DNA from 3 places in the Polaromonas sp. P4_F6 genome. Region 3 is predicted to be linked to each of the others. Evidence: predicted binding sites of a transcription regulator. Region 3 holds the regulator's gene; each other region holds the start of a gene.
What was found. The regulator sigma-54, encoded in region 3, starts transcription at its own class of promoters, with help from an activator protein. The targets are predictions, from matches to a motif close to TGGCANGNAANCTGCTTT.

Region 1 (10,562 bases), 140 kb from region 3:
CCATGGGGTAGACAGGAAATACACCTCTTCGTGTGAAGGCCTGGCTGGGCCCGCCTATTTCGATTCCGGACTTGCCTATAAACCTGTCCTGGTAAGTCAGTAACAGCGCGGATGGCTTCGCGAACATGCCGCGTGCACGCGCCATAGCCGCGCGCGCAAGGCCCCGGATTCCCCGCGATTGCAATATATGAATGGCTCTTCGAATCATGGCGTTACTACCAAGAGTTCAGGACTGGAGGCGGGAATGGGTTGGCGACCAAAACATGCGTTGAATGAGCTCAGGATATCCCGGAACGAGGTCGCAGCGCCGACTCCCTCGCGCAAGGGCCCATGCGCCCGCGCAAGCCGTCCGCGACGCCACCCGCGAATGCACGGACTTTGGCGAAGCCCTGCCTCTCCAGAAGTGCCATGCCTCCCAGCCCCAGCAACAGGCGCGCCAGCCGCCGCAAGCACCATTCGGGCTCTTGCCGCCAATAGGTCCTCACGGTGACCACCGTATTGCGGGCGATGTAGTACTTGCGCACCGGCGGATGATTCGGAAGCATGCCCAACAAAGGAAGGCGCACCCCGCCGGACTCGCCGACGCTATGCGTCATGACGGGCTTGCGGCTGATGACCACCTGATGCCCATGCGCCCGGGCTCGCAGGCAGAACTCGTGATCCACCTGGTCGATGAAATAGTCTTCCCGGAACCCTCCCATCGCCAGTGCAAGACGCACATCAACCAGGCATCCGGAGGTAATGACTGTTTTTCGCGCCAGGAAGGCCCCGGCCTCTCCGACCGCAACCTCGGGGCGCTTGCTCCTTGGGTCCAGGTAGTTCCCCCCAACGACTGCCGGCGTTGGCGTGCACGCCACGGACACACCAAGAAGCGTGCTCACCATATCCGGAAAGCACTGGGTGTCCTGGTCCAGCGTCAGCGCCCATTTGCATCCGGCATCCAAGGCGTGGTGAAGGCCCTGGTTGAGCGCGGCTGAAATGCCCAGATTGGCCCGGTTTGAGACCAGGTAGATGTTTGCTGCGCCCTCCGGTAAATCCAGTTGACGCACGACGCCTTCCGCCGGCGTGTTGTCGACCACGACTACACGCGCCACCTGGGGCAACAGGCTACGAAGCCGTGTTTTGAATTCCTCGTCGGGGTAATAGGCGACGACAATCGCACACACCTGGCCCAGGGACGCGCCGCAGGCGCCTTCCTGCAAAGAAACTGCCTCTGCCCCGGCGCGCACGGCGCTCCCGTCCGTGTGTGATTTCACGGCTGATCCAATAGCCATTGCCAGCTCCCGTGAACCCCTTCTTCAAGGGGAATGCACGGCGCCCAGGACGGCCGGGTTTCCAGCCGCGAAATATCCAGCACGATATTGCGCACATCCACCGAACGGGCCGGGCGATAGGTTTTCTTCACCTCGCGCCCGCCAACGCTCTCCACGATACGCAGCACCTCGTTGACGCTATGCCCTTTGCCGCTGCCAAGGTTGTAAGTTCCGCTGTCTTGCGGAAGGTCCACCAGGCGCGCGCACGCCTCGGCGACGTCATCAACGTGAATGAAGTCGCGCACACTCTCGCCGTCACCCCAGATTTCCATCTCCGTGCCCAGCCGGGCATGCTCAAGCACGGTGCGCACCAAGCCGAAGCCGCTTTTCACCGTTTGCCCGGGGCCATAGGCATTCGAGGGGCGAAGGATGGTAACGGCGTGGCCGCGAGCCCGCAACGCGCCGAAAAAAAACTCTTGTGAGGCCTTGCTCGCCCCATGGTTGGAAAGTGGCGCGATAGCACTGTCCTCCGTCACGGGCAGGCTTTGGGGGTTGCCGTACACCGTCCCTCCCGACGAAAAGAAAATCAGGTGCGTCTGTGGCTGATTTTTCAGCAAGTCCAGCAGCCGCAGGGTGAAAGCGAGATTGCCCAACTCCAGGTCGGGGCTGGCGGCGGATGCACCCGGCGTGGTGGAGCGGGCGAGGTGCACCACCGTGCCGCATTGGGGCAGCACCTGCTCAAGCTGCGCTTCCTGCTGGCGGCCGAGGATATGCACAGCCCTCTTCTCACGCTGGGGGCGCCTGGCCAGGGCATTGCCGATGAAGCCCGCCCCGCCCAGCAGCAATACGCCGTCGTGCCTCACGCGTTGTGCTCCAGAAGATTTTGGTAAGCAGCCACATAACGGCCGGCGCAGCCGTCCCAGGTGCCTATTGTGTCCCTGATCCCGTCTCGAGCCGCTTGCCCTGTAGCCTGGTTTTGCTGAGGGTTTTCCAGCCATCCCAGGCCCTGGGACAGCTCCTCACGGCTGGCCGCAAGCCAGCCCGTGACGCGGTGTTGCACCATGTCGCGGTGGGCCGGCAAGTCGGACGCAAGGACCGGCAAGCCCGCTGCCATAGCTTCCAGCATCACTTGCGGCCGGCCCTCGTCGTGGCGGCTCAGGGTGATAAGCCCGCAAGCCTGGGGGAACCAGTTCTCCAGCAGGTCCGCAGGATGCGTGGCGCCGTGGTAGCGCACCCAGGAGGGAAGCTCGAGCGCCTCCTGCATAGGACCGAACAAGTGCAACTGCCGTTCATGATCGAAAAGGCCTTCCCCCCAATCGAACAGGTCGCCGATCTTATCGCGGGTCAACCGGGTCACCGCCAGCCATTGCCGCACATTGCCTGGTGCAGGCTGGCGCACCACCTCAAACCAGGGATCGTCCACGCCAAAGGCAATCGGACGGATTTCGGCGAGGTCGCCAAAGGCCTGCTCCAGCGCCGGCTGCATCCATTCCGCGTTGGGTGCCAGGATCGCGCGACGTTGCCGCAACACGGCGCGCAGCAAGGCCTTCATGCCCGGCAGACGCAGCAGGCCAAAATCGCTGCCCAGCACGGTGATCAGCGCCGGCGTTGTGGTACCCCACAAGGGCAGGGCGTTCTGGAGCCAGTTGACGTGGACCAGGTCGGCCGGCTGGCGGCGATAGGCGCGGCCCAGGCGCATAAGCAATACCAGAATGGTTCCGACGGCCAGCGCCTTCCGGGTGCGCAGCAGGTGCGCGATACCGCCTTGCCGTGACACCCCTCCGAGCCAACGCGCGTCGGCAGGGGTCATCGCGGCGGTCACGCCGGCGGGCAACTCACCCGGCGGCGCCCAGAGCGAAAGGCTGACCTCGCCACGCCGTGCCAGCGCGCCGGCCTGGTTGGCAATGAAACGGCCACGCCAATCCTGCGGACTTTCCGGGTAGGAGGTGCTGCTCATCAGGATGTTCAAGCGTTTGCCTTCTTCAAGGAGGGCTCAGTTAGCATATATGGAGGGCGCAGCCTTTCCGCCGGGCCGCAGCAATCGCCATTGTGGCTTTTCTTTCAGGCAGTCGGCCACCCATGCCGGAAGTTCCTTGCTGCCTATGAACAGGATGCCCGGACCCGGAATGTTGGCCCACTGTGCACAGTCGCTGCCTTCGGGTGAATAGGCTTTCGCGCCCGTCAGGTACCGGATATAGAGCGCACGATAGTCGGTCAGTATGACGGTCGACGCTTCGGCGGGGCCTATGCTTTCCTTGATCGCGCGGCTGGTCGGCGAGGTGTCGCGCAGTTCCCGGAAGCCGAGGCCGAACGTGGACCGCCAACGCGGAATGCCGTCGGACGCGTAGTTTGCGTGAACTCTGCCGGCCTGATCAAGGCCGGCGTAAACCAGCAGGCCCAGCAGCAAGGCCATCAGTATTTTCCGGGTGTCCAGGGCTCGGTCCGAGAATGCGGCGCCCACTGCGGGCGCCATCGCAAGAAGTAGAAAGGGAAAGCCCACTGCCAGCATGCGCAGATCCAGGTCCACCGTGACCTGGACTTTCCTGGCGTAAAGCAGGAACAGCAGATAGCCGGCCAGCCAGACGAGAGGCAGCCAGATTTCAGGGGGGCGAAGCCACTGAGTACCGCTGCGGCGAAAAGCTTTATAGGCCACAAAAGCGACCGCCATGAGAATCGGAACCTCCAGGTTCGCACGCAGCACCATGCTGAAGGCAAAAAAGGAATGTTCAAACAGATCGACAATGGTCGTTATGTCCTCTAAGAACCTGTCGACCCTGGTCACGCCTCCGCGGCTTGAACCCGAAATGTTCCCGGTCAGTTGCCAGTTGCGAAACCAAAGCGGACAGGCCACTGCAGCGCCCAGCAGCATGGCGCCCGCGGCATGCGCAATCCGCTTGCCCACAGCGGAGCCCGATGCCACAAGAATCGAGAATCCCAGCAGGGGCAGGAAAACCACCCCTGCGTACCTCACCCAGTTGCTGCTTCCTATCAGGACGGCAGCGACGGCCAGCCAGATGATTTTCTCGTTGGATATCCGATACTTCCAGAATGCCGCGTAGCCCAGCAGCAACAGGGAGATAAAAAGAGTCTCGCTCCACGCGTGGCCATAAACAATCATGCTCATCGGCGTGAACGCGTTGACGACCGCCAGGATGCCAGCGATGACCGCTCTGCCGGTGACCATCCAGCAAATCCAGAAGATGGACAGGCTGGTAATCGCCAGCAGTATCGGATTCAGCACGGCAGAGACTTTGTCGATATCGCCGCCCCCCAGGCTCAGGGCGGCCGCCCAGAGGGCCGGATACGCTGGCGGCCAATGGACCAGGGGTTTGAGCTCCGGCATCAGCGAGGACACATTGGTAGCCTGCATCGGGTGGCCCGACAGGAACTGGAGCGCGGCGTCCCTGTACGTTAATGAGTCCATCGTGTAGGCGACTCGCCCACCCGTTGCATATTGCATCAACCCCAGCACCGCCGTCAGCATGATCAAGACGATCAGGCTCAGCCTCATGGAAGGTGGCATGCCGCGGAAAAATCTGGGGAGGGCGAAACTATGGATCATGGTCAGGGCGAGCCTACGGGGCCGGGGATGGACGGGAGGCCTTGCACTGCGGCCGGGCTAGTCGTGTTCGCCGTCGCTGGTGTCGATGTTCTTGTAATGCAGTGCAGATATCTGCTCTGAAACAATGCCGATCAAGAAAGTGAAGATTGCGGAGATGAACAGCAGCGCGCTCATATTCGTGAAGCGACCGGCAGTCAGGTAGGTATACAAATAATAGGCAAGGCCCGTGAGAAAGAATCCGGCGCTGATGGGAAGAAAAAGCTTTTGCGGAGAAAACAGCGTGCCGATCTTGATAATGATCAGCAGGAAACGCAAGCCGTCACGCAAGGGATGAATGTGGCTGGAGCCGTTAGCCCGCCGGGGTGAGTGAATCGGGGCGTAGGCTACGCTGTAACCGGCCCGAAAGAAACTCATGGTGATCGTGGTAGGGTACGAAAATCCGTTTGGCAGCAGATAAAGGAATTGGCGGAAACGGGCCGCGCGGACCACCCGGAATCCCGAGGTAAGGTCGGCAATCGGCTGCATCACCATCCAGCTGGCGAAACGGCTGAAGATGTCGTTTGCCGCGGCGCGATGAAGGCCGGCTTGCGAGCCTGCCTGGCGCGCGCCAACGACCATGTCGTAGCCTTCATTGAATTTTTCAAGCAGTAGAGGAACATCTTCGGGCTTGTGCTGGCCGTCGCCATCCATGAAAACAATCACCTCGCCCTGGGCTGCGCGAGCCCCGGTCTTGATGGCCGCGCCATTGCCCTTGGGGTAGGGATGCCTCAGGTGCCTGACCCGGGACGCAAGGCATGCTGCAGCCGTGTCGTCGGTTGAACCATCATCGACAACCAGTATCTCCGCATCCGGCACGAGTGCAACGAGCCGGGGCAGGATGGTGCGCAGATTTGCCGCTTCATTTCTGGCGGGTATGACAACCGAGAGTTTGACTGTGTGGATCATTGGAAACCTGGGTGGTTCGCGTCAGCGCCGTGTCATGTTATTTTGACGCCAGCAGTTCGTTAATTGTTTGCCGCTCCTCCGCCGAAAAACTCTCACCCTGCAACTCAAGCAGCAGGCGCCGCGCCTGCTCGCGCTCTCCCGAAATGAGCAGCAGCTGCGCCCACTTGAGACGGTTGCTCGGATTGCCCGGGTTCAGCGCCAACGATCGCCCAAGGGCGCCGCGGGCTGCAGCGACGTCGCGCTCGTGCAACCATAAATAGTCTGCGTGCCAGGAATGCAGAATGGACTGTACCGCAGGCGAGACACCGGGATTGGCAAGCGCGGCCGCGAACAAGCCATCAACTTCGGCCCTGTTCAGGCAGGCCGTGCCCGCAATAGCCATTGCCTTGAGACTGTACAGCACGCCTCTGTCGCCCGGCGCGAAACGTGTTTCACGCAAGCGACGGGACAGCTCGTCAATGTCGGTCCGTGCCACCGCCTTTTTGGCCTTGCAGTCCAGCTGGATCAAGCCAAGCAAGCTCATCTTGAAATTAGGATCAGCTTCGGTGGCGGCCACGTAGTGCCCGCGAGCGAGAGCGTAGATTCTCGAATCCGACAATACCGCATCCGGAAGGTCGGACAGCGCCAGCCCCGCTTCATGGCGGGCACGGGCGGAGGCCGGATGGTGCAGGGCCTCGATCTGGGTGCGTCGCACTTCCTCACCGAATTGGTTGGCGCGAAGCCCCGTGACCAAAGCGGAATAGGCCAGCGCCATGCCCGCCAGCAAAATACCTGCCGTCCTGGCGCGTCTTGTACCCTCCAAGGCGCGAAGCAGTGCCCATCCGGCCACCAGCAAAACGCCGAGAAGCGGAAGGTAGTTGCGATGCTCATGTGCGAGCTCCAGCGGTAGCACGGTGGATTCCAGGGCGTGCCCGATCAGGAACCACGCGATGCCAAAGGCCGCGAGCGGCGCGCTTCTGCGTAGCCGCCAGACCAGCCAGGCCAGGCCGAACAAGCCGAACAAGGCGGGCAAAGTTGTCCACGGGGAGAAGAGGCCGGTGGAAACCACGATGTCGTCGTGGTACAGGCCGAAAGCCTCACTGCGCGGCACCACCATCAGGCCGAGATAAAACCAGAGTATCCGTCCTTCCGACAGCAACCGTTCGACTAGCGAGAACGGGCGAAGACCGTAGCCTGCCCACAACCATTGCGCACGCCCCAGCAGCATATACACAGCCACCCCTGCCAGCAAAAGCCCGGCCAAGACAATAAGGGCATGGGCAAGACGGTCCAGCTTGCCAAATGAAGCTCTGCGCAGAATCACCTCCCAGGCGAGCACAAACAGGGGTAGAAGTGCACCTGTTTCCTTGCTGAGAAAGGACAGCGGCCACAAGATCGCCCATGCCAGCAAGATCCAGGCGGCGCCGGCGCGTCCGCCTTGTTCCCGTCCATAGATATGAAGCAGCAGGGCGGCGAGAAGAAAAAACGCGGACAAGCTCGTCATGCGCTGCACCACGAGCAGAACAGGAAGAAGCTGGATAGGCTGGAGCAGCCACAATGCAGCCACCGCGCCGGAAGCGATAAGCGTATTGCCTTGCTTCGCCGCGTTCCCGCCCGCCGTCAGCAAGCGATACGCCAGGCAGAACACCAGGAAACCGCAAGCGAGGTGGATCGCAAGATTACTTGCCTTGAAGACAAAGGGATTAAAACCGCTGAAGTAGTAGTTGAGCGCAAAGCTCAGTTGGGCCACCGGGCGTCCGGAAGGACCGGCGCCGCCGCTCATGAGCGCTTGATGAATCGATTCGCGCGACAGGCTTTCGAGGCGCACACCTTGCGCAAAAAGGATGCTGGGTCCGTCATCGAAAAAGAAACCTCCCTGCAAGCCCGGCCAATAGATGACAACAAGCACAGCACTCGCGACGAGTGCAGCCAGGGCGACGATGTACGTTCGCATGGAGATAAAGAAGGAAAGATGAAAGAGGCAAAGAAAAAGCCCCTTGGCGAGAGGCCAAGGGGCTTTTTTGACAATTCAATCGATCAGAAGTCTTTGCAAGAACTTGGCAGGTACTTGGCTTCGACGGGGCTGGTGGAACCGCCACCGCAGCTCCACTTCACCTGGCCGGTAGTCGTGTTCGCATCGCCGCGCAGAACCACCCGCTTGGCAGAAGCGCCGGTAGGCAGGCCAGCATCACTCTTGGTGATCACGATGATGTCACCCTGGGTGGAAGAGGCACCGCTATAGGTCACGGTAGCAACATATTTCGTTGATTGGTCCTGCACGCCCATCGAAAGAGCCGACAGCGTCATGGTGTTTTTCTGGGCATAGGTTTCCGACACGGCGGTACGACCGGAGGAACCAGCCAGGATCACTTCGGACATTTTGGCGCGAACCATGTAGTCCTGGTAGGCAGGCAAAGCCACTGCGGCCAGAATACCGATGATCGCGACAACGATCATCAATTCGATCAGGGTAAAACCCTGCTGGAGGGAACGTTTCATGAAAAACTCCTTAGATGAAAAACAATAAAAACCAAAAGGCCTTAAGTCGCAGCAGTTTTCATGCCAGCATCCGCTACCCCCTTTGAACACCTATGGGCACCCTGGAGATCGCTCGGAAAGCAGGGTTTTTGATGCGGTTTTTGTCACCTTGAATTTTTAGCGTGACACTTTTGTCACGTTGGAAATCCGGCAGGCTCCAATCGTTTATTCAAGCCGCTGAATCACCCAGCGTGTCATCTCGTCCGCATAGTCTGCTGAAATACCGGCATCGAGAAGCGTCCACTTGAAAACGTTCCCGAGCTGGGCCTTCTTGTAGGTGTTCAATTTATGCTGTGTTTTGAATTGAACAATCTGCACCGCCATTTTTTCCAGGACGTAATCGACTTTTTTGGCAAATTCCTTGTCTTTCTTTTCCGTTACCTTGGGAATTCTTTCCAGGAAAAACTGCGCAAGAGACGTGCCGAATTTTTTTGCCTCGCCGGCGTCAAACCAAGCCAATGCCATATCGATCCCTGATAGTGTTGCTCGTGCGCTGATTATAGAATCAGCAACGTTTCGCACCAACGACCAACCGCCGACTGTCCAGCCGGCGCTTGATTCTCACCATCCCGGCCAGCGTCAGCGTCAGCGGCCTACAGAGTCAGCGAACCATGGGACTTTTTGATCGATTCGCGCAACGCGCAAGCACCGCCTCCAAACCCGCCGGTGATGCGGCTGCGGCTTCCGCCCTGGCCGCGGGACAGTGGCTGGATAAAGGCATGGAGCTCGAGCAACAAGGCCAAATTGACGAGGCTTTAAGCTGTTATGAATCGGCCATTGGCTTGGCGCCGACGCTCGCGCGGGCCCATTTCAACCGCGGCAACATTCTGCTGGACGGTGGCGACGCACAGAGCGCACTGGGCGCCTACCTCGAGGCCATCAAGCACAAACCGGATTCGGCCGCCGCGCATTTCAACATAGGCAACGCCCATCTGCGCCTCGGGGCGCGTGAAGCCGCCGTCACCGCCTACCGGCAGGCTCTGGCACTCAAGCCTGATTTCTCGGATGCCCATGCCGCGCTTGAACTCGCGCTGGGGCTTGAGTCCGATCAAGCCGAGGTCTATTTCCGTCAAGGCCTCGCCGAACAGGGCCTCGAGCAGTTCGATCATGCAAAAGCGCTCTATCGCCAGGCCCTGGCCATCAATCCCGATCACATGGCAGCCTGCAACAACCTCGGCGGCATCCTGCTTCGCGAGGGGAAAGCCGATATGGCCGCGCCGTATTTCCGACACGCATCCGAGGTCGATCCCACGAACGCGGCAATCCGGATGAATCTCGGTAACGCCTTGAAGTCCCTTGGGCAGATTGATGAGGCAGTTGCCAGCTACCAGCAGGTGCTGGCCTTCGCGCCGGATTATGCGGCGGCGCTGATTCAGCTCGGCAACATCCAGGGAGATCTCGGTCAGCAGAGGGAGGCCATCGCCAGCTACCGCCGCGCATTGGAAATTGAGCCCGACAACGCCGAAGCCAACATGAACCAAGGTGTTGCCTTGCTGGATCTCGGACAACTTGATCCCGCAGAAAAATGCTTCCGTCGTACCCTTGAGATGGAACCTGGCTCTGCGGAAGCGCATAACAACCTGGGCCTCGTCATGCAGAGACGGCAGAACATGGACGCCGCCATGGTTTGTTTTCAAAAAGCCCTGTCCCTTCGGCCCAAGTTCGCTGAAGTGTATGTGAACATGGGCAGCGTGTTGCAGGCCCTCGGGCAATTTGATGCGGCGGCACAAAGTTACCGGCGGGCGTTGGACATCGCCCCCGACTCTGCCATCGCGCACTCCAACTACGGTAGCGTATTGGAGCATCTCAACAAGCCCGACCTGGCCGAGGCAAGCTGTCTTCGAGCGCTGGAAATCAACCCTCAGCTTGCTCGAGCCCACAACAACCTCGGCATTCTTTTCAGCCGCACCAACAGGCTCGCCGAATCTATCGCGAGCTTTGAGCGCGCCATCAAGTTCAAGCCCGATTACGCGGATGCCTACGCGAATCTCGGCGGTGTTCTGAAAGATATAGGCCGCCTTGGCGATGCAATGGAAACCCTGCACCGGGCACTTGAGATTAACCCGGATAACGTCCTAGCGCACAACAACCTGCTGTTCATTTACAACTACGTGGCCGACTTGCCGGCCGAACAGTTGCTGGCGGACGCGAAACGTTTTGGCGAAGTCGCCGCACGTCGGGCCCAGCCCCGCACGCATTGGCAAAACCCACCCGATCCCCAGCGGGTGTTACGGGTGGGCTTTGTATCCGGTGACCTTAGCGACCATCCAGTGGGGTGTTTCCTC
Region 2 (10,562 bases), on a different contig from region 3:
CTTCGGCCTTGGCCAGGACGCCCTTCAGGCCGCCCAGCATCTGCTTGAAGACGGGAACGGAGGTGGTGTACATGCTGCTGGTCATGGGGAATGCTTTCTGTGTGGAATGAAAAGTGGTGGCGCGATGCCGCGAGACGCATTCTCGCCGGCTTCGGTGACGGGCGCCCGCCGCCCCGCCAATTCCGCCCAACGTTTTGCGCCTACTCTTACATTTCAGCGCAGCCCTTGTCTTTTATGCTGATGGCCGCGTAGGACGCCACCGCAACACGCACCGCGCGTATGCGGGAAGCCCTAACATCAAAAAGCCATGGCCGCATCCCGCGGCCGGCGCTGTCATCGTGAGGTAGCCATCATGTTCACCCTCCCCAAAACCCTGATCGCCGTGGCGGCGGCCAGTGCCGCGCTGCTGTGCGGCGGCCTGCTCCAGGCACAAACCGCCAAGGCCGGCGCGACAAGCACTGCCGCCGGCAACACCGAAGGCGCCCGGCTGGCGGCCCATTACAGCGCCTTTGCCGGCTCCCCGGAAAATGCCCGCGCCCTGGTTGACGGGCTTCGCACCAGCACCCCCATCACGCTGGGGCCCAGCCTGACCGGCCCCAACGCGACGGCGCCCGCAGCCAGCCTGTCGCCCGCAACAGGCAAGATGGGCTACGGCAACATCAACATCGCGCTCTCGCTGACCAAAACCTCGCTGGCCAAACAAGGCATCAGCAATCCGACGCCGGCGCAGCTCTCTGCCGCGCTGGGCGGCGTGCTGGGCCAAAGAAGCCAGGGCCTGGGCTGGGGGCAAATCGCCAAAGGCATGGGCGTGTCGCTGGGCTCGGTCGTCAGCGCTTCACACACCGACAAGAGCGGAAAAAAAACCGACCATGCCAAAACAGACACTGTCGCCAAAGCCGACATCGCGGGCAAGGGGCTGGGCGCCGGCAGGGACTCGGGCCATGGCGGAAAAGGCAGTGGCAATGCGGGCGGTAATGGCAATGGCGGCGGCAACGCGGGCGGAAACGGTGGCGGCAATGGAGGCGGCGCCGGTGGTGGTGGCGGGAAAAAATAGCGCCACCGCAGTCGCTTAAGCCCGCCCCGCATCCCTGCGGGCATCAAGAGCCGCCGGAGTCCTCGGATTCCGGCGGCTTTTTTGATTCCGGCCGGCACACGCCTTGGCGGGACGGCGCGCGCGGCCCGCCGCAAAATAGTATGCTGTCATACAATTTTTGCCGCCCCGCCCGTCCTTCAAAGGTCTTGCCATGAACGCCCCCCTCCCCAGCTCCGCCCGCCAGTCCATCCAGGCCGCCGACCTCGCCGCCCTGCCGCTGATTGAAAAATGGGTGTCCTTTGCCTCCGTCTCGCGCGACAGCAACCTGCCGCTCCTCGACTGGACCCAGGCGCGGCTGGAAGCCCTGGGCATTGAATGCCGCCGCACTTATGACGACAGCGGCAAGAAGGCCAACCTCTGGGCCACCCTGCCCGCGGAAAACGGCGAAACCAAGCTGGGCGGCCTGGTGCTCTCGGGCCATACCGACGTGGTGCCTGTGGACGGCCAGCCCTGGGACACCGACCCCTTCGCCGCGCAGGTCATAGGCGACAAGCTCTACGGCCGCGGCGTGACCGACATGAAAAGCTACGGCGCGACCGCCCTCATGATGGTGCCCGAGCTGCTCAAGCGCAAACTCAAGCGCCCGGTGCACCTGGCTTTCAGCTACGACGAGGAAGTCGGCTGCATAGGCGTGCGCCGCCTGATCGCCGACATGGTGGAGCAGGGCTACCAACCCGCCGGCTGCATCGTCGGCGAGCCCACCGGCATGCAGGTGGTGATCGCGCACAAGGGCAAGCATGCCTACAAGACTTCGGTGCGCGGCTTCGAGGCGCACTCCTCGCTGACACCGCTGGGCGTCAACGCGGTGGAGATCGCCTGCGAATTCGTCGCCCACCTCAAGTCCATGCACCGCCGCCTGGTGGCACAGGGCCCCTTCGACCCGATCTACGACGTGCCGCACACCACCATCCACACCGGCGTGATCGCCGGCGGCACCGCGCTCAACATCATCCCGCGCGACTGCGACGTCACCTGGGAGATACGCCACCACCACATGAATTCGCCGGTCGAGCTGTTCAACGAAGCCAAGGCCTTTGCCGACAGCCTGGTGCCGGCCATGCAGGCCGTGGCGGCGGACACCGGCATCAGCCACAAGCTCAATTCGGTGCTGCCCGGTTTTGCGACGGACGCCGGCAGCGAGATCGCGCAGCTGTGCTTCCAATGCGCGGGCGTGGATGCCAACTCGGGCGCCGGCAAGGTGTCCTTTGGCACGGAAGCTGCATTGTTCCACCAGGCCGGTGTGCCGACCATCGTGTGCGGCCCCGGCCACATCGCGCAGGCGCACCAGCCCAATGAATGGGTCACGCTGGACCAGCTCGCCTGGTGCGAACGCTTTATGCGCCGCCTGGCCGACGAGATCTGCGTGAACTGAAAACCCGACCCGCAAAAGCAAGCACAAGCACCCCTCACCGAAAGAAAACATTCCATGATGCAACGCCGAGATTTCCTGGGCACCGGCCTGGCCCTGGCCGCGGGCAGCGCCCTCGCCCAGTCCAACACCAAGATCGTGCGCATCGTGGTGCCCTTCGCGGCGGGCGGCGTGCAGGACTTGCTGGCGCGCGCCATGTCCACCGAGCTGGGAACGGCGCTGGGCCAGACCGTCATCATCGAGAACCGGCCGGGCGCGGGCGGCACCGTGGGCACAGGTTATGTCGCCAAGTTGGCGCCCGACAGCGGCGCCATGGTGCTGGGCGCGGCCAGCCACAACATCGCCGGCTCTCTGTACACCAAGCTCAGCTACGACCCGCAAAAAGACTTCGCGCCCATGGCGCACATAGGCACGGCCGATTACGTGCTGATGATCCATCCCGACGTGCCCGCCAAGACCGCGGCCGAGTACATACGCTATGCCAAGGCCAACCCCGGCAAGCTCAACTACGCCACCGCCGGCATCGGCAGCGCCACCCACCTGTCCATGGCCTACTTCAACGGCCTGGCCGGCATCGATGTGGTGCATGTGCCGCTCAAGGCCACGGGCGAGGCGATCAACGAAGTGATCTCGGGCCGCGCGCAGGCCGTGATCGCCGCCAGCATAGGTGCACTGGCCTTCGCCAGGGACAGCCGCATACGCCTGATAGGCGTGACCTCGCCCAAGCGCTCCAAATACCTGCCCGAGGTGCCGACCATCGCCGAAAGCGGCCTGCCCGGTTACCAGTTCGATTCCTGGTTCGGCCTGCTGGGCCCCGCCGCCACGCCGGCGGCCGAGGTCAACCGCGTCAACGCGGCCATGGCCAAGGTCCTCAAGGACCCCGTGGTGCTGGAGCGCCTGGACAAGCAGGGGATTGAACCGCTGGCCATGAGCAATGCCGATTTCGCGAAACTGCTGGCGGTCGACTACAAGCGCATGGCGGAAGTCGTGAGGGCTTCAGGCGCCAAGGTCGAATAGACAGCGAAGTGGCGGCCTGGGCGGCAGGCACGGTCCGCCGAAGCGTGGCATGATAAATGCGTCATCCGTTCGCTGTTTGAAAGTCGCTTCATGCGGCTTTTTGTTTGCGGGGAGCACGAGACGCCTGACCAAGGGCGCAGTTGCGATGAAAGTCTGATACATGACCTGGTCCCTCATCGCGCGCGATTCATCGGGCGCGTTTGGCGTGGCGGTTGCCAGCAAATTTTTTGCCGTGGGCGCGCTGTGCCCGCACGCCCGCAGCGGCGTGGGCGCCCTGGCCACGCAGGCGCTGGTCAATCCCTTGTATGCGGCGTCGGCGCTGGACGGCCTGGCCTTCGGCCAGTCTCCCGACTACATCATCAAGCGCCTGACCTCGGCCGACGAAGGCCGTGACCACCGCCAGCTGCACCTGATAGGCGCAAACGGCCAGGCCGCTGGCTATACCGGCAGCGCCTGCATAGACTGGTGCGGCCACAGGGCGGGCGTCGGCTATTCGGTCGCCGGCAACATGCTGGCCGGCCCGCAGGTGATTGAAGCCACGGCTCTCGCCTATGAGGCCAATGCCCAACTCCCGTTTGCCGAACGCCTGATTGCCGCGCTCGCCGCCGGCGAAGCCGCGGGCGGCGACAAGCGCGGCAAGCAGGCCGCGGCACTCCTTATCTTCACCACCGAGGACTACTGCGCGCTGGACATCCGCGTGGACGACCATGCCGAGCCCCTGCAGGAACTGCGCCGCCTCTACGACAAAAGCCTGGAGCGCTACCAGCCTTTCAGCAGCTGCCTGCCCTCGCGCCGCAGCCCGGCCGGCATCACCGACCGCGCGCTGATCGAGGCCGAGATCGCGCGCTTTCACGCCCGGCGCAGCGGAGCCGCCGAATGACGGCTTTGCTGGAAGTCAGCGGCCTGCGCACCAGCTTCAAGCTCGAAGGCGGCGGTGAATTCACCGCCGTGGACGGCATCAGTTTTTCCGTGGATTCGGGCCGCACGCTGGGCATCGTCGGCGAATCGGGCTGCGGCAAAAGCGTGACCTCGCTGTCCATCATGGGCCTGCTGCCCAAGGGCCAGGGCCGCGTCTCGGCGGGCTCCATCCGCCTTGAAGGCACCGACCTGGCGACGCTGGGGCCGGAGGCCATGCGCGCGCTGCGCGGCAACCGCATGGCCATGATCTTCCAGGAGCCCATGACCTCGCTGAACCCGGCCTTCACGATTGGCGACCAGCTTATCGAGGGCATACGCTGCCACCGGGACATCAGCGCGGCCGAGGCCAGGGCCCACGCCATAGCCATGCTGCGCCGCGTGCGCATCCCCTCGCCCGAGCAGCGCATCGACGAATACCCGCACAAGCTCTCGGGCGGCATGCGCCAGCGCGTGATGATCGCCATGGCCCTGGCCTGCGAGCCGCAGCTGCTGATCGCCGACGAGCCGACCACCGCGCTGGACGTCACCATCCAGGCGCAGGTGCTGGACCTGATGCGCACGCTGCGCGAGGAAACCGGCACCGCCATCATCCTGATCACCCACGACCTGGGCGTGATCGCCGAGCTGGCCGACGATGTTGCCGTGATGTACTCCGGCAGGATCGTGGAGCGCGCGCCCGTGGCGCGGCTGTTCGCCGAGCCGCAGCATCCCTACACCATAGGGTTGCTCGGCTCCATCCCCAAGCTGCACCTGGCGCAGGAGCGGCTCAACGCCATCGAAGGCCAGGTGCCCACGCCCATGACACGCATGGACGGCTGCCGCTTCGCGCCGCGCTGCCCTTTTGCCGTCGACAAGTGTTTGCAGGAGGTGCCGCCTTTGATGGACATGGGTGAGGGCCACGAGGCCGCCTGCTGGCGCGCGCCGCTGGATGCGGACACCTCAACCCGGCGCGGCACGCATGCCGTGTCCAGCGAGGTGACGCCATGAGCGCGCTGCTGAAAGTCGAAAACCTGGTCAAGCATTTCCCGGTGCGCCCGCACCTGTTCAGCCGCTCCAAAGCGGTTGTGCATGCGGTGGACGGGCTGAACTTCGAACTCAACGCCGGCGAGACCATGGCGCTGGTGGGCGAGTCGGGCTGCGGCAAATCCACCGTGGGCCGGCTGGTGCTGCGGCTGCTGGAGGCAACTTCGGGCCAGGTCTGGTTTGACGGCGAGGACCTGATGGCGCTGCCGGCCGGCCGCCTGCGCGCCAAACGCCGCGAGCTGCAGATGATTTTCCAGGACCCGTATTCATCGCTGAACCCGCGCATGACGGTGGAGCAGGCCCTGGCCGAGCCGCTGGCCCTGCACGGCCTGGCGCGCGGGCGGCACCGCGAGCGCGCCGCCGAGCTGCTGGACCTGGTCGGCCTAGCGCCGCAATACCTGCAGCGCTACCCGCATGAGTTTTCCGGCGGGCAGCGCCAGCGCATAGGCATTGCCCGGGCGCTGGCGGTGGAGCCGCGGCTCATCGTCTGCGATGAGGCGGTGTCGGCGCTGGACGTGTCCATCCAGGCGCAGGTGGTCAACCTGCTGCAGGACCTGCAGCGGCGCCTGGGCCTGGCTTATGTGTTCATCGCGCACGACCTCGCGGTGGTCAAGCACATCGCCTCGCACGTGGCCGTGATGTACCTCGGGCAGATCGTCGAATACGCCGACAAGCAAAGCCTGTTCGCGCAGCCCCGCCATCCGTATACACAAGCCCTGCTTTCGGCGATCCCGGTGCCCGAACCTGGCCTCAAGCGCGAGCGCACGCTGCTGCAGGGCGACGTGCCCAACCCCATTACCCCGCCCTCGGGCTGCCGCTTCAGGACGCGCTGCCCGCATGCGCGCGAACGCTGCGCCGAGGAAGTGCCGGCGCTGCGCTCGCACGATGGCCACGCCGTGGCCTGCCATTTCTGGGAAGAGATCAAGGCACCGGCCGGCATCACGGGCGGCGCCGTCGTGAACGAGAGGCTGCTCCGGCTCCAGGCGGCTTTTCATGCGCAAGCGGCCTGATGGAGACCACGATGTTCACCCCTGGCTCACCAATCCCCGGCGCAAGGCAGCCATCCAAACCACCGACAACCGTGAAGGAATAACCATGAGCAAGAAAATCCTGCTGAGCCTGGCGCTGGCCGCCACCGCCTGCGCCACGCAAGCCCAAACCCTGCGCATAGGCCTGGCCGAAGACCCGGACGTGCTGGACCCGACGCTGGCGCGCAGCTTCGTGAGCCGCATTGTGTTTTCCTCACTGTGCGACAAGCTGGTCGACATCGACGAAAAGCTCAACATCGTGCCGCAACTGGCCACGTCCTACCAATGGTCGGCCGACAACAAGGCCTTGACCATGAAGCTGCGCAGCGGCGTAACTTTCCATGACGGCGAGAAGTTCGACGCCGCCGCGGTGAAGTTCAACATAGACCGCCACAAAAACCTCGCGGGCTCGAATCGCCGCGGCGAACTCGCGCCTGTGACCACGGTGGACGTCATCGACGATCTCACCGTGAAGATCAACCTGAGCGCACCCTTCTCGCCGCTGCTCAGCGTGCTGGCCGACCGCGCCGGCATGATGGTTTCGCCCAAGGCCGCGCAGGCCGCGCCCACCAACTTCGGCACCAGGCCGGTGTGCTCGGGCCCCTTCAAGTTCACCGAACGCGTGGCGCAGGACCGCATCGTGCTGGAGCGCTATGCCGGCTACTGGGACAAGGCCAACATCCACTTCGACAAGGTCGTGTTCCAGCCCATCGTCGACGCCACCGTGCGCCTGGCCAACCTGCGCTCCGGCCAGCTGGACTTCATCGAGCGCGTGGCGCCTTCGGACATCGCCTCCATCAAGGCCGACAAAAAACTCGCCTTCACGCGCATCACCGAGCTGGGCTACCAGGGCATCACCATCAACACCGGCAAGAGCGACCAGGCCCAGAAAAACCCGCTGGGCCGCGACCCGCGCGTGCGCGAGGCCTTTGAGCTGTCGCTGGACCGCGCGGGCATCGTGCAGGTCGCGATGGACGGCGAAGCCACGCCGGGCAACCAGTGGGTGCCACCCGCCAACAGCTTCTACGCCAGGAATGTCCCCATTCCCAAGCGCGACATCGCGCGCGCCAAACAGCTGCTGAAAGAAGCGGGTGTGCCCAACCCGAGCTTCACGTTGATGACGCCCACCACGTCCGATGCCCAGCGCGTGGCCCAGGTGGTGCAGGCCATGGCCAAGGAGGCAGGCTTTGATGTGAAGATCCAGTCCACCGAATTCGCGACCTCGCTGAACCTGGCCGACAAAGGCCAGTTCGACGCCTATGTGCTGGCCTGGAGCGGCCGCGCCGACCCGGACGGCAACCTGTTCAGCTTCTACGGCTGCAAGCAGCCGCTGAATTACAGCGGCGAATGCCGGCCGCAGTGGGACGATTTGCTGAACCGCTCGCGCAACACGCTGGACACGGCAGGCCGCATCAAGGTCTTCGCCACCCTGGCCGCCGAGGCCGAGAAGGTCAAGCCCGTGATCTACCTGTTCCACCGCAACTGGCTGTGGGCCTACAACAAGAAGATCACCGGCATGCGCGCCGTGCCCGACGGCCTGGTGCGGCCCCAGGGCCTGAAGATGTAAACATGTAACGAGTCAAGCAGGCAGCCACCACCTTTCATGCTCCAGTACTTTCTCAAGCGGCTTGCCGCGATCATCCCGACGGTGTTTTTTGTCACCGTCATCATCTTCGGGCTGCAGCAGCTGCTGCCCGGTGATGCTGCGTCGGTCCTGGCCGGCGAAAACCAGGATCCGGAAGTGATCGCCTACCTGCAAAAAAAGATGCACCTCGATGAGCCGCTGCCGGTGCGCTACGCCTACTGGATCTCCGGTGTGTTCCACGGTGACCTGGGCGAATCCATGCGCATCCAGCAGCCGGTGCTGGACCTGATCAAGGAAAAGCTGCCGGTCACGCTGCAGCTGGCGGCCATGGCCATGCTCATCGCACTGCTGATCGGCATACCGGCCGGCATCGTCTCGGCCGTGGGCAAGGACTCGGCCTGGGACTACCTGGCCAATGTGATCACGCTGTGGGGCCTGTCCACGCCCAACTTCTGGCTGGGCATTTTGATGATCCTGGTGTTTTCGGTGCAGCTGGGCTGGCTGCCGGCCTCGGGCTACGTCAGCCCTTTTGAGGACCTCGGGGCCAACCTGGCGGCCATGATCATGCCGGCCTTTGTGCTGGGCAATGCGATTGCAGCCGTTCTCATGCGCCATACGCGCAGCGCCATGCTGCAGGTGCTCAATGCCGACTATGTGCGCACCGCGCGTGCCAAGGGCCTGAACGAGCGCCGCGTGGTGCTCAAGCACGCGCTGCGCAATGCGCTCACGCCCATCATCACGCTGGGCGCGCTCGAGTTCGGCACGCTGCTGTCGGGCGCGGTGCTGACCGAGCAGGTGTTTTCGATTCCCGGTTTCGGCAAGCTGATCGTGGACGCGGTGTTCAACCGCGACTACGCGGTCGTGCAGGGCGTGGCGCTGTTCACCTCCAGCGTCTATATCCTGCTCAACCTGCTGGCCGACCTGGCCTACTTCGTGGTCAACCCGCGGCTCAGGGGCTAAGGCATGAGCGCCGTCCTTCCCGCAGCCGTTCCGCGCGAGGCCACGCCGGCGCGGCGCGCGCTGCGCCGCCTGATGCGGCGCCGCGGCGCCATGCTGGGCCTGGCCATCGTGGTGATTTTTGTGCTGCTGGCGCTGTTCGCCCCGTGGATCGCGCCCTACGACCCCGTCGCCACCAGCTGGAGCGCGGTGCGCAAGCCGCCCAGCCTGCAATACCTGTTCGGCACCGACGAAATCGGCCGCGACGTGCTCTCGCGCGTGGTGTGGGGGGCGCGCGCCTCGCTGCTGGCGGGCCTGGTGTCGGTCTGCATTTCGATGGCGCTGGGCGTGCCCATAGGCCTGCTGGCGGCCTACGTAGGCGGCTGGACGGACAGCCTGATCTCGCGCTTTACCGACGCCATGCTGGCCGTGCCATTCCTGATCCTGGCCATCGCGCTGGCCGCCTTCCTGGGCCCCAGCCTGAGCAACGCGATGATCGCCATCGGCGTGTCGGCCACGCCCATCTTCATACGCCTGACGCGCGCCCAGGTGCTGGCCATGAAGGTGGAGGATTTTGTCGAAGCGGCGCGCGCCGTGGGCAACCCGCACTGGCGCATCGCGCTGCGCCACATCCTGCCCAATGTGCTGCCGCCGCTGATCGTGCAGGCCTCGCTGGCCATTGCCGCGGCCATCATCGCCGAGGCCAGCCTGTCCTTCCTGGGCCTGGGCCAGCAGCCGCCGGCCCCCAGCTGGGGCAGCATGCTTAACACCGCCAAGAATTACGTGGACAATGCACCGTGGATGGCGATCTGGCCCGGCCTTTCCATCTTTTTGCTGGTGTTGTCCTTCAACCTGCTGGGCGACGGACTGCGCGACGCGCTGGATCCCAAGCACAAATAATTCGCGCCGCAAGGCGCCCACTTCCTCATTGACCATGCCGACTTTCGACGCCCTCCACTACCCTTACGCCTCCCGCCGCAACGTGGTCTATGCCAGCAAGGGCATGGTTGCCACCTCGCAGCCGCTGGCCGCGCAGGCGGGCCTGCAGGTGCTGCAGGCCGGCGGCAACGCGATTGACGCGGCGATTGCCACGGCCGCAGCGCTCACCGTGGTGGAACCGAATGCCAACGGCATAGGCGGCGATACCTTCGCGCTGGTCTGGCACGGCGGCAAGCTGCACGGCCTCAACGCCAGCGGCCCGGCGCCGCGCGCCATCACCCTGGACAAACTCACCAGCCAGGGATTGACCGAAGTGCCCAAGTACGGCCCGCTGCCCGTGACGGTGCCGGGCACACCCGCCGCCTGGGCGGCATTGGCGCAACGCTTCGGCAAATTGCCGCTCAAGACCTCGATGGCACGCGCCGTGGAACTGGCACGCGAAGGCTTTCCGGTTTCGCCCACCGTGGCCTCCGCCTGGCAGCAGGCCACGGCGCTGTTCCGTGAAAAATTCAAGGAAGCGTATTTCAAATCCTGGTTCGACACCTTCGCGCCCGAACGCGCACCGCGGCCCGGCGAGCTCTGGCGCTCCGCCGCGCATGCCGATACCCTGCAGTCGATTGCCGACACGGCCGCCGAAAGTTTTTACCGCGGCCC
Region 3 (10,562 bases):
CTCCGTGATGGCGGCTTCGGCCTGGTCCAGCAGGCCGTCCCACACATGGCCCTGGAAGGGCAGATACTTCTGGAAAGCAAAGCGCCGGTTGATGCCGGGCGCGATGTTGCAGGCGATCTGCGCCGCCTCGATGGCGATGGTGCCCGAACCGCAGCAGGGGTCGTAGAGCGGCACGCCGGTTTTGCACAGCTGGTCCCAGCCGCTGGCGGCAATCATCGCGGCGGCCAGGGTTTCCTTCAGCGGCGCGTCGCCCTTGTCCTCGCGCCAGCCGCGCTTGAAGAGAGGCTCGCCCGAGGTGTCGATGTAAATCGTGACAGTGTCCGTCGTCAGGTGCACGTAGACACGCACGTCGGGCCAGCGCGTGTCGACGCTGGGCCGCACGTCGTCGAACTTGGCGCGAAAACGGTCGGCGATCGCGTCCTTGATCTTCAGCGCCGCGAAGTTCAGGCTGGTCAGCGGGCTGTGCTGGGCGGTGATCTCGACCTTGAAGGTCTGTTTGGGCGTGAACCAGATCTCCCAGGCCACGTTGGCGGCGGCGTTGTAGAGGTCTTGCTCGCCGCGGTACTGGTTGTGCTGCAGCTCGATCAGCACGCGCTGCGCCAGGCGGCTGTGCAGGTTGAGCTGCAGCGCGTCGCGCCAGGAGGCCTGCAATTGCACACCGGCGCGCCAGGCCTTGCCCTGGATGCCGGTGATGCGCTGCACCTCGGCGGCCAGCAGGGCCTCGACGCCCGCGGCGCAGGGTAAAAATAACTGAAGTTGGTTCATGTCGGACTCTTCAAGGGACTGCTAGAAATTCGATTATCGGGATGCAGGGCAAGGCGCACGGAGCGCAGGAACCGGAATGCACTTCGGTGCATGAGGATTCCGAGCACCGCGCAACGCCGCCATGCGCCCGAGAATCGGATTTATAGGGACTTGCGTAGGTTGGCGGGGGCGATGCGCAAGGCCTCGCGGTACTTGGCCACGGTGCGGCGCGCGCATTCAATGCCCTGCTCCTTGAGCATTTCGGAAATCTGGTTGTCGCTGAGAGGTTTTTTCGCGCTCTCGGAGGAGACGAACTGCTTGATCAGCGCGCGCACCGCCGTGCTTGAGGCGTTGCCGCCGGTTTCGGTGCCCAGCGCGGAGCCGAAGAAATACTTCAGTTCAAAGGTGCCGAAGGGCGTGCCCATGTACTTGGCGGTGGTCACGCGTGAAATCGTGGATTCGTGCAGGCCCAGTTCGTCGGCGATTTCGCGCAGCACCAGCGGGCGCATCGCGAGCTCGCCGTGCGTGAAGAAACTCTTTTGCCGCTCGACGATGGCGCTGCTCACGCGCAGTATGGTGTCAAAGCGCTGCTGGATGTTCTTGATGAACCAGCGCGCCTCCTGCAGGCGCTGCTGCAGCGCCTGGCCGTCCTGGCCCTTGTGCTGCTTGAGGGCGTTGGCGTAGATGTCGTGCACGCGCAGGCGCGGCATCACGTCGCCGTTGAGCGTGACCTTGAAGCCCCGGCCCGACTTCACGACGATGACGTCGGGCACGATCAGGTTGCGCTCCACGTTCACGAAGCGGCGCCCGGGTTTGGGGTCGAGCCGGCCTATCACGGCGATCGCGCCCTTGATGGCCGCCTCGGTGAATCCGCACAGGTAGGACAGGCGCTTGACGTCGCGCTTGGCCAGCAGCTCCATGGGGTGCTTGCACACGGCGATGGCGGCGCGGGTCTCCTCGCAGTCCTTGCAGTCGAGCAGCTGCAGGCCCAGGCATTCGGCCAGGTTGCGCGCGCCCACGCCGGCCGGCTCCATGTGCTGCAGCAGCTTGAGCGCCATGGCAAAACGCTGCTCGAGGTCCTCGGCCTGTTCCAGGTCGCCGCCGGCCAGGCCGGCCGCGAGCGAGGCCAGGCTGTCCTCGAGGTAACCGTCGTCGTTGAGCGACTCGATCAGGAAATGCAGGGCCGCGCGGTCTTCCTCTGAGAGGCGCAGGCCCAGCGACTGGCGGTGCAGGTGGTCTTGCAGCGACTCATGGCCGCCCGTGAGGTCCGAGGCCTCGGCCTCGCTTTCCTCGTTGTTGTTCTTGCGCGCAGGCGCATCGCTGCCCCATTCGCTGTCATCGGGCGTGGTCTCCACCGTGCCGTCGCCTTCCCAGCTTTCCTCGAGCTTGGGTTCCGCGCTGACCTCGGCTTCGCCGGCCGCTGAAAGGCCCGCGTCTTCCGCGCCGCCGCCGGCCGTTGCATCGGCGGCGGATTCAAACTCGCGGCTGTCCTGGCTGACCGGCGTGTTGACATGCTCCAGGCCGAACTCCTCGCGCGCCGCGGTTTCGTCCGACACCTCGAGAAACGGGTTTTCGTCGAGCATCTGCTCGACTTCCTGGCTCAGCTCGAGCGTGGACAGCTGCAGCAGGCGTATCGACTGCTGCAGCTGGGGCGTCAGCGCAAGATGCTGCGAGACGCGTAGCGAGAGACCTTGTTTCAAGGACTCCCCCCCGTTGGATGCTCACTTCGTGTAGCACCCTCCCCCCTACAGGGGGCGGCGCCTGTGGCCTGGCAAAGCCAGTTCCACGGCCCCCGCTTGAAAGACGATGGCAGGCGTGTCAATGTGGCGACGGCACTCTCGGAAGCCCGCACGTTAAGCGCGATGAACAACAAGGGGGAAACCATCTCTACATCTTGAAGTGCTCGCCCAAGTACACGCGGCGCACATCGGCGTTGTTCACGATCTCGGACGGCGTGCCCTGGGCCAGGACATGCCCGTCGCTGATGATGTAGGCGTGGTCGCAGATGCCCAGCGTTTCGCGCACATTGTGGTCGGTGATCAGCACGCCGATGCCGCGCGACTTCAGGAAGCCGATGATGCGCTGGATCTCGATCACGGCGATCGGGTCTATGCCGGCGAAGGGTTCGTCAAGCAGGATGAAGCGCGGCTGGGTCGCCAGGGCGCGGGCGATCTCGACGCGGCGGCGTTCACCGCCCGACAGCGCCGGCGCCGGCGAATGGCGCAAATGGTCCACCCGCAGGTCCTGCAGCAGGGCATCGAGCCGCGACTCGATGTCGGCGCGGCCCAGCGGCTTGCCGTTCGCGTCCAGCTGCAGTTCAAGCACGGCGCGCACGTTTTCTTCCACCGTGAGCTTGCGGAAAATCGAGGCTTCCTGCGGCAGGTAGCTCAGGCCCAGGCGGGCGCGCAGGTGAATCGGCATGTGCTCGACCGACTGGCCGTCGATGGAAATCTCGCCGGCGTCGGCGCGCACCAGGCCCACGATCATGTAGAAGGAGGTCGTCTTGCCGGCGCCGTTGGGGCCCAGCAGGCCCACGACCTCGCCCTTTTGCACGGCCACCGAAACGTCCTGCACGACCTTGCGGCTGCCGTAGGATTTTTGCAGCCCCTGCGCCACCAGGCGGCTGGGGGTTGCGGCCTTGGCCGCCGAAGTGTCAGTCACCACATCCATCTGTGCAGGTTCTTTCTATTTCTTTTCACTGCCCAGCGTGGTGCTGGGGCGCAAGGCAGCGGGCGGGGCTGCGGGGGCGGGCGCGGCGCCCGGGGCCGATGCGGCGGCGCGCGGCGAGAGCATGGCGCGTATGCGCCCGCTCGGGTTGGCGGCAGTGCTGTTCTGCGCGCCGCCGTCCACGGTGAAGACGTCGGTGTTGTTGTCGTAGACGATCACGGCGCCCGTGGTTTCATCCACCAGGGTGGCGCCGTTGTAGCGGCGCACCACGGCGCGCTTGATGAATTTGACGAGGTCGGCGCGGCTGTCGTATTCGATGCGCTCGCCCTCGCCTTCGATGTATTCGTCCACGCCGTCGCGTTTCTTGCGGTAGAAAGCCAGCTTGCCGGGCGCCGCGATGGCGATCGCCTGCTGGTAGCCCTCGGGGTCCTGGCTCACGTCGACCCGCGCGCCGCGCACGATGGTCGTGCCCTTGGTGATCACCACGTTGCCGGTGAACACGCTGGTCTGCTTCAGGTCGTCATAACGCAGGGCGTCGGCCTCCGCGTTCATGGGCTTGTCCCGGTCGGCTTTTTCGGCCCAGGCCGGAAACGCCGCCCCCAGCGCCAAAGCGGCCGGCAGGACGAGGGAATAAAGGGGGTGTTTCATAAGGCACGAATCTTGCTGCGTTGGGTTGGGCCATTGTAGCCATGCAAGCTGTGGGAATGGCTTGCACGGGTGAATATTAGGGGCATAAAAAAACCCGCCTGGATCGAGGCGGGTTTTTCGGCGTGGGCCGCTGCGGCCCTGGACGGCCGCCTTATTTCCTGGTGCGCGATTGCGCGATCAGGTAATCCGTGACTTGCAGCGCGCGAGCCATGCTCTGGGACAGAGTGGCCGAGGTGTAATAACGCCCCGCAATGCCCAGCGCCGGCACGCCGTCGACCTTGTAGATGTCCTGCAGCTGCGTCGCCTTGCGGGCCTTGGTGGTGACGGTGAAGGAGTTGTACATCTCGACGAACTTGGCCTTGTCCACGCCCTGCTTTTCGGCCCAGGCCGCGATGGAGTCGGCCGTGTTGAGCGTTAGTTTTTCCACGTGGATGGCGTAAAACACCTTTTTGTGGAGTTCCTCGACCTTGCCCATGGCCTCGAGCACATAAAAAAGGCGCTGCTGGGGTTCGAAATCGGGGCGGAAGGCCACCGGCACGCGCCGCACGGTCACATCCTTGGGCGCCTGCTTTATCCAGGCCTCCAGCGTCGGCTCAAAGGCATTGCAATGCGGGCAGCTGTACCAGAAGAACTCCACCACCTCGACCTGGCCCGCAGGGACCTCGGTGGGCGCCGGCTTGTCCAGCGTCAGGTAGTCGGCGCCGTCCTTGAAGGCCCTGGCCTGGGCTTGCGCCAGCGTGGGAAGGGCGATGCCGCCCAGGCTGGCGACGGCCGCCGAGGCGGCTGAAAACGAAAACTCACGGCGTTGCATCAGATTCTTCTCCTGGTATGACGGAAATGTTGGGTAAGCCGCCCCTGCGGACGGCGGCCTCGTGGTGCGGGGCACAGGGGTTTGTACACCAGCCCCGTGAAAAGTTCAGCTTATTGGCAGCGCGGGGGTCAGCGCTGCACGCGAACCAGCGCCGTCTCAATGGAATTGTTGTCCAGCCGCTCCTTGGCCTTGTCGGCGTCTTCCTTTTTGTCGAAAGGCCCGAGGCGCACCCGGTACACAGTGCGGCCGGCCTGCTCGCGCTCGGTGACCTTGGCCTGCATGCCCAGCAGCAGCAGCTTGGCGCGCTGCTGTTCGGCGTCTTCAGGCGTGCGGAAGGCGCCGGCCTGGATGAAGTAGCTGAAAGGGTCCACGCTGGGGCCGGACGACAGGCCTTCAACCTTGGCCTTGGCCAGGTCGCCCAGCGGGTCGGCCGCGGGGGCAGGTTTGGCGGCGGCTTTGGCAGGCGCCGAGGCGGCGGCCTTGGGCGCGGCGGGATCGGGAACGGCAACGCCGGTCACCTCGCTGGCGGCCGGGGCCGGCGGTTTGGGCTGGTTCTTGCCGGCCAGCGGCGCGTTCGGGTTCCAGTCCTTGTTCTTCTTGGCTTCCGCGGCGTCGCTGTCGGGATTGCGCGCCTGACTCTTGTTCATGAAGGGCACGGGCACCTTGGTGATGTAGACCGCCACAGCCAGCGCGGCGCCCAGGCCTATCAGCGCGCCAATGATCAAACCCAGCAGCGTCCCGCCTCGTTGTGTATTCATACCCTTGCCCACGTTCATTGCCTTGTCCTGAAAATCCGGTTGCTACCGGCGTTCTTACATCTTGCGCGGGGCGCTCACGCCCAGCACCGCCAGGCCATTGTGCAACACCTGCGCGGTCGCCGCGACCAGTGCCAGCCGGGCGCGCTTGACGGCCTCGTCATCGACCAGGATGCGCTCGGCATCGTAATAGCTGTGGTAGCAGGCGGCCAGCTCGCGCAGGTAAAACGCCACGTCGTGCGGCGCCAGGCCGGCGGCCGCATTGGCCAGCATCTCGGGGTATTTGGCCAGCAGCAGCATCAGCGCCTGGGCCTGGGGGCTGTCCAGCGCCGAGAGGTCAGCAGACTTCAGGCTGGCTTCGTCGCCACCCTGCTCGGCCCAGGTGGTGAGGATGGAGCAGATGCGCGCGTGCGCATACTGCACGTAGTACACCGGGTTCTCATTGTTTTTGGCCAGCGCCAGGTCGATGTCGAAGATGTACTCGGTGTCCGGCTTGCGGCTGAGCAAAAAGAAACGCACGGCATCGGCGCTGGTCCATTCGATCAGGTCGCGCAGCGTGACGTAGCTGCCGGCACGCTTGGAGATCTTGACCTCCTCGCCGTTGCGCATGACGCGCACCATGGTGTGCAGCACGTAATCGGGGTAGCCCTGGGGAATGCCCTCGCCGGCGGCCTGCAGCCCGGCGCGCACGCGGGCGATGGTGCCGTGGTGGTCCATGCCCTGGATGTTGATCGCCTTGCCGAAGCCGCGCTCCCATTTGGCCAGGTGGTAGGCCACGTCGGGCACGAAATAGGTGTAGCTGCCGTCGCTCTTTTTCATCACGCGGTCTTTGTCGTCGCCGTAGTCGGTCGACTTCAGCCACAGCGCGCCGTCCTGCTCATAGGTCTTGCCGGCGCTTTTCAGTTTTGCCACCGTGGCGTCGACGCGGCCCGAGCTGTACAGGCTGGACTCGAGGTAATAGTTGTCGAACCTGACCGAGAAGGCCTTGAGGTCCAGGTCCTGCTCGTGGCGCAGGTAGGCCACGGCGAACTGGCGTATTGAGTCCATGTCCTCCACGTTGCCCGAGGCGGTGAACTCGCGGTCGTCCGACTTGACGGTCTTTTTCGCCAGGAAGTCGGCCGCGATGTCGGCGATGTAGTCGCCGTTGTAGGCCGATTCGGGCCAGCCGGCGTCGCCGGGCTTGAGGCCCTTGGCACGCGCCTGCGTGCTGGCGGCCAGGGTCTGGATCTGCACGCCCGCGTCGTTGTAATAGAACTCGCGCCAGACCTGCGCGCCCTGGGTGGCGAAGAGGTTGCAGATCGCGTCGCCCAGCGCGGCCTGCCGGCCGTGGCCCACATGCAGCGGCCCGGTCGGGTTGGCCGAAACGAACTCGACGATCATGCGCCGTCCGCTGCCCGCCGCTTGTGTGCCGTAGGCGGTGCCGGCCTGCAGCACCTCGCGCACGGTTTCCTGCTTGGCGGCGGGCTTGAGGCGGATGTTGATGAAGCCGGGGCCGGCGATCTCGATGGCGTCCACCCAGCGTTCGAAGGCCGGGGCCTTGAGCAAAATGGCGCGCAGGTTTTCGGCGAGCTGGCGCGGATTGAGCTTGAGCGGCTTGGCCAGCTGCATGGCGGCCGTGCAGGCGAAGTCGCCGTGGGCCGCCACCTTGGGGGATTCAAACGCGGCTTTGTCGCCCGCGCCGGGGGAAAGTTCTTCCAGGCCCGCGGCCAGGGCCGCGAGCAGGTCTTTTTTAATCGAGAGCATGGGCTGATTTTACGGTTAAGCCATGCGCCGCCCGGCGCGCGCGCATGCCCGGTCATCGAATTTGCCTGGCCCGGCGTTATGTGTTGGAATTCCAGCCGGAACTCAATCCCGATTCCCAACCCATTGGAGCCACCATGAAAAAGCTGTTATCCCTGACCGCCTTCGCTTTTGCCGCCACCATGATCCTGTCTCCGGTGGCGCATGCCCAGGACGCTCCCGCCAAGACCGCGCAGCAAACCAAGATGGGCACCTGCAACAAGGATGCCGAGGGCAAGAAAGGCGACGAGCGCAAGGCCTTCATGAAGGAATGCCTGAGCGCCAAGAAGGCCACGCAGCAAGAAAAGATGAAGACCTGCAACGCCGACGCCAAGGGCAAAAAAGGCGATGAACGCAAGGCTTTCATGAAAGAGTGCCTGAGCAAGTAAAGCCGCTCCACTTCTCACAAACCACAAAAAGCCTGCCGGGGACGACCCGGCAGGCTTTTTTTTGCCCGCCTCAGTCCTGCAGCAGCTGCGCTTTCGCCGCCTGCCTGACGGCCTGCGTAAGCCGCTGCGCCGCCAGCGGCTCGCGCGTCCAGTGCTGCCAATAAAGCCGCACGTCGACCGCGCAGCCCGGCAGCACCTCCTGCAGCGGCGGGCGGTGCGCGCGCGCCGCCAGCAGGATGTCGGGCACCATGCCCCAGCCCATGCCCAGCTCCAGCGCGAGCTCGAAGGCATCGACGGCCGGCACAAAGTGGCGCGGGTAAAGCGCGCCCTTGAGCTTGAAATGCTGGGCCAGGAAAGTGTCCTGCAGCGCGTCCTTGCGGTTGAAGATCACGGCCGGGCTGGCCAGCAGGCGGTGGGCCAGGCGGTTCGGCCCTGCCGCCTTGCCGCCCGCAGCGGGCTCGTTCCACTGCGCGAGCAGCGCCGGCGAGGCCATGCAGCGGTAGCGCATCACGCCCAGCGGCTCGGCCACGCAGCCGCGCATGGCCTGGGCCAGCGTGGTCACGCAGCCGGTGACGTCGCCGCTCTTGAGCGCGTCGTGGGTGTGGTCCTGGTCGTCCACCACCACATCCAGCAGCAGGCCGTGGCCCTGCAGCACCGGCGCCACGCCGGGCAAAAACCAGCTGCTCAGGGAGTCGGCATTCACCGCCACGCTCAGGCTTTGCAGGCGCCCGGCCTTGCCGCCGCCCTGCAGGCCCGCGAGCAGGTCGGACTCCATCAGCCGCAACTGCCGCACATAGCCCAGCAGGGCCTGGCCGGCCGGCGTGGCGCGCACCTGCTTGCCCCGCACCAGCAGGCGCTGGCCCAGCTCGCCTTCCAGCGACTTGATGCGCAGCGAGACGGCGGCCAGCGTCAGGCTCAGGGCTTTGGCGGCCTCGCCAAAGCTGCCGTGCTCAATCACGGCGGCGAGGGCATCGAGTTGTCGGGCGTCGAGCATGGTTGAGCGTAAATCAAGTATTAATTGATAAACCTGAGTTTTAGTTAATTCGGTTTAAGCATTATGGGCTTTGCCCGACACTGCGTGCAAGCCGACTTTCTTGAACCTTTGAAGCAACCACCATGAACCCGCTTGCCGCCCCCGCTTTCCTGACCGGTATGGTCCTGAGCCTCTCGCTGATCATGGCCATAGGCCCGCAGAACGCCCATGTCATACGCATGGGCCTGCTGCGCCAGCACCTGTGGCTCACGGTCGCGCTCTGCGTGTTGACCGACGTGGCGCTGATCGCCCTCGGTGTGATGGGGCTGGCGCAGCTGGGCGGCCTGTCCGACAAGCTGCTGGGCGCGATGACCGGTGCGGGCGCGCTGGTGCTGCTGGTCTATGGCGCCCAGGCGATGCGGCGCTTTTTGCAACCGGCACCGCAGGCGGCTGACGGTGCGCCGGCCGAGGCCGAGCTCATTTCGCGCCGCAAGGCGGTGGGCCTGGCGCTGGCGCTGTCCTGGCTCAATCCCCATGCCTGGCTGGACACGGCCGTGGTCATAGGCACGGCCTCGCTGGCCTATGCGCAGCCCGACAACGCTGTGTTCGGCCTGGGCGCCATCACCGGTTCGCTGCTGTGGTTCACCGGCCTGGGTGTGGCGCTGTGGTGCGTGGGCCGCAGGCTCAATTCACCGGCCGTCTGGCGTGCCATGGATTTGCTGGTGGCGTTGATGATGTGGGGCACGGCTTTCTGGCTGGTGCGAGGCTTGCTTTAAAAATCGGGGTGCGGCGCCAGCGGTTCAAAATAGGGGTTTTGCTGAAACAGCCGCCCAAGGCTTCGATGCATGGGTGGCCGCCGTGCTGCATGGGGGCACGCTGCAGCACGGGTCTTTGGTCGCAAAAGGAAGCGTATGGGGGTGTTCAACTGGTTGAGAAACGGCATCTTCACCGCGGAGAATGAAGCGAGCCCTGCTGGAGCGCCGGAAAGTGCGCGCGGCACATCGACGGCATCCGACCCAACATCCCAAGGCGATATTTTGAGGCGCCGCGGAAATGCCTTTCTTGCCGAAGGCAAGCTGGACCAGGCATCAAGCAGCTATCGCGAAGCCATTGCGGTCAACCCGCTGGACGCCGACGCCTGCCTCAATCTCGGGTTTGCCCTCGGTGAACAACAGCATTATCAAGAGGCGGAACACGCGCTCCAGCGGAGCCTGGAGATCAATCCGGCACTGGCCGACGCCTTTTATCTTCTCGGCGTCATCGCCAAGAAGCAGGGCAGGGCAGCGATCGCCATAGAAAACTTCGTTCGAGCGCTCGATCTCAAGCGGGATTTTGAGAGGGTTTATGGCGATTTGTGCCAGATGCTGCTGGAAAGCGGGCAAATCGAGCGCGCCAAGGAGATTGTGCTCAAAGGGATCGCTGCATGCCCGGAGGTGGCGGATTTTCACGCGCATCTTGGCCAGCTGTATGCATACGAGAACGATTTGCCGCGGGCAATCCAGCATTTTCAGAGCGCGTTGCGGCTCAGCCCGGATCATGCACAGGTTCATGGCAGCCTTGGGAGCGTGTTCCGCAGATCCAACCGGCTTGAGGATGCAGTGGCAAGCTACGACAAGCTGGTCAGCCTGAACCCGGCCTCCGCGGAGGCTTTCAACGACCGCGGCATTGTGCTTGGCGCGCTTGGCCGGCATGAAGAGGCCTTGGCGTCCTTTGAACAGGTATTGGCGCTGGAGCCTCGGCATGCCAATGCATTGGGGAACCTTGGTGAAATGTTGGGCTGCTTGCGCCGGCATGAC

Region 1: the regulator sigma-54 is predicted to act here: its motif matches at 8,287-8,304, upstream of AC1DUN_RS19915 (pilin).
Region 2: the regulator sigma-54 is predicted to act here: its motif matches at 3,525-3,542, upstream of AC1DUN_RS09030 (DUF1028 domain-containing protein).

The regions. Positions count from the first base shown of each region.
Region 1 is NZ_JBFUJQ010000009.1:198,871-209,432, forward strand. It holds gene AC1DUN_RS19880 (class I SAM-dependent methyltransferase) at 1-208, opposite strand, end outside; gene AC1DUN_RS19885 (glycosyltransferase family 2 protein) at 279-1,256, opposite strand; gene AC1DUN_RS19890 (NAD-dependent epimerase/dehydratase family protein) at 1,253-2,116, opposite strand; gene AC1DUN_RS19895 (glycosyltransferase family 4 protein) at 2,113-3,222, opposite strand; gene AC1DUN_RS19900 (hypothetical protein) at 3,247-4,815, opposite strand; gene AC1DUN_RS19905 (glycosyltransferase family 2 protein) at 4,873-5,760, opposite strand; gene AC1DUN_RS19910 (tetratricopeptide repeat protein) at 5,798-7,693, opposite strand; gene AC1DUN_RS19915 (pilin) at 7,777-8,238, opposite strand; gene AC1DUN_RS19920 (hypothetical protein) at 8,443-8,742, opposite strand; gene AC1DUN_RS19925 (tetratricopeptide repeat protein) at 8,832-10,562, shown strand, end outside.
Region 2 is NZ_JBFUJQ010000002.1:660,473-671,034, forward strand. It holds gene AC1DUN_RS09010 (DUF1993 domain-containing protein) at 1-85, opposite strand, end outside; gene AC1DUN_RS09015 (hypothetical protein) at 353-1,054, shown strand; gene argE (acetylornithine deacetylase) at 1,245-2,465, shown strand; gene AC1DUN_RS09025 (tripartite tricarboxylate transporter substrate binding protein) at 2,520-3,479, shown strand; gene AC1DUN_RS09030 (DUF1028 domain-containing protein) at 3,640-4,359, shown strand; gene AC1DUN_RS09035 (ABC transporter ATP-binding protein) at 4,356-5,384, shown strand; gene AC1DUN_RS09040 (ABC transporter ATP-binding protein) at 5,381-6,430, shown strand; gene AC1DUN_RS09045 (ABC transporter substrate-binding protein) at 6,516-8,015, shown strand; gene AC1DUN_RS09050 (ABC transporter permease) at 8,052-8,993, shown strand; gene AC1DUN_RS09055 (ABC transporter permease) at 8,997-9,869, shown strand; gene AC1DUN_RS09060 (gamma-glutamyltransferase family protein) at 9,904-10,562, shown strand, end outside.
Region 3 is NZ_JBFUJQ010000009.1:59,819-70,380, reverse strand. It holds gene AC1DUN_RS19300 (THUMP domain-containing class I SAM-dependent RNA methyltransferase) at 1-765, opposite strand, end outside; gene AC1DUN_RS19295 (RNA polymerase factor sigma-54) at 906-2,444, opposite strand; gene lptB (LPS export ABC transporter ATP-binding protein) at 2,632-3,414, opposite strand; gene lptA (lipopolysaccharide transport periplasmic protein LptA) at 3,430-4,059, opposite strand; gene AC1DUN_RS19280 (thiol:disulfide interchange protein DsbA/DsbL) at 4,211-4,870, opposite strand; gene AC1DUN_RS19275 (SPOR domain-containing protein) at 4,999-5,628, opposite strand; gene argS (arginine--tRNA ligase) at 5,683-7,368, opposite strand; gene AC1DUN_RS19265 (PsiF family protein) at 7,503-7,793, shown strand; gene AC1DUN_RS19260 (HTH-type transcriptional regulator ArgP) at 7,864-8,787, opposite strand; gene AC1DUN_RS19255 (LysE/ArgO family amino acid transporter) at 8,910-9,542, shown strand; gene AC1DUN_RS19250 (tetratricopeptide repeat protein) at 9,678-10,562, shown strand, end outside.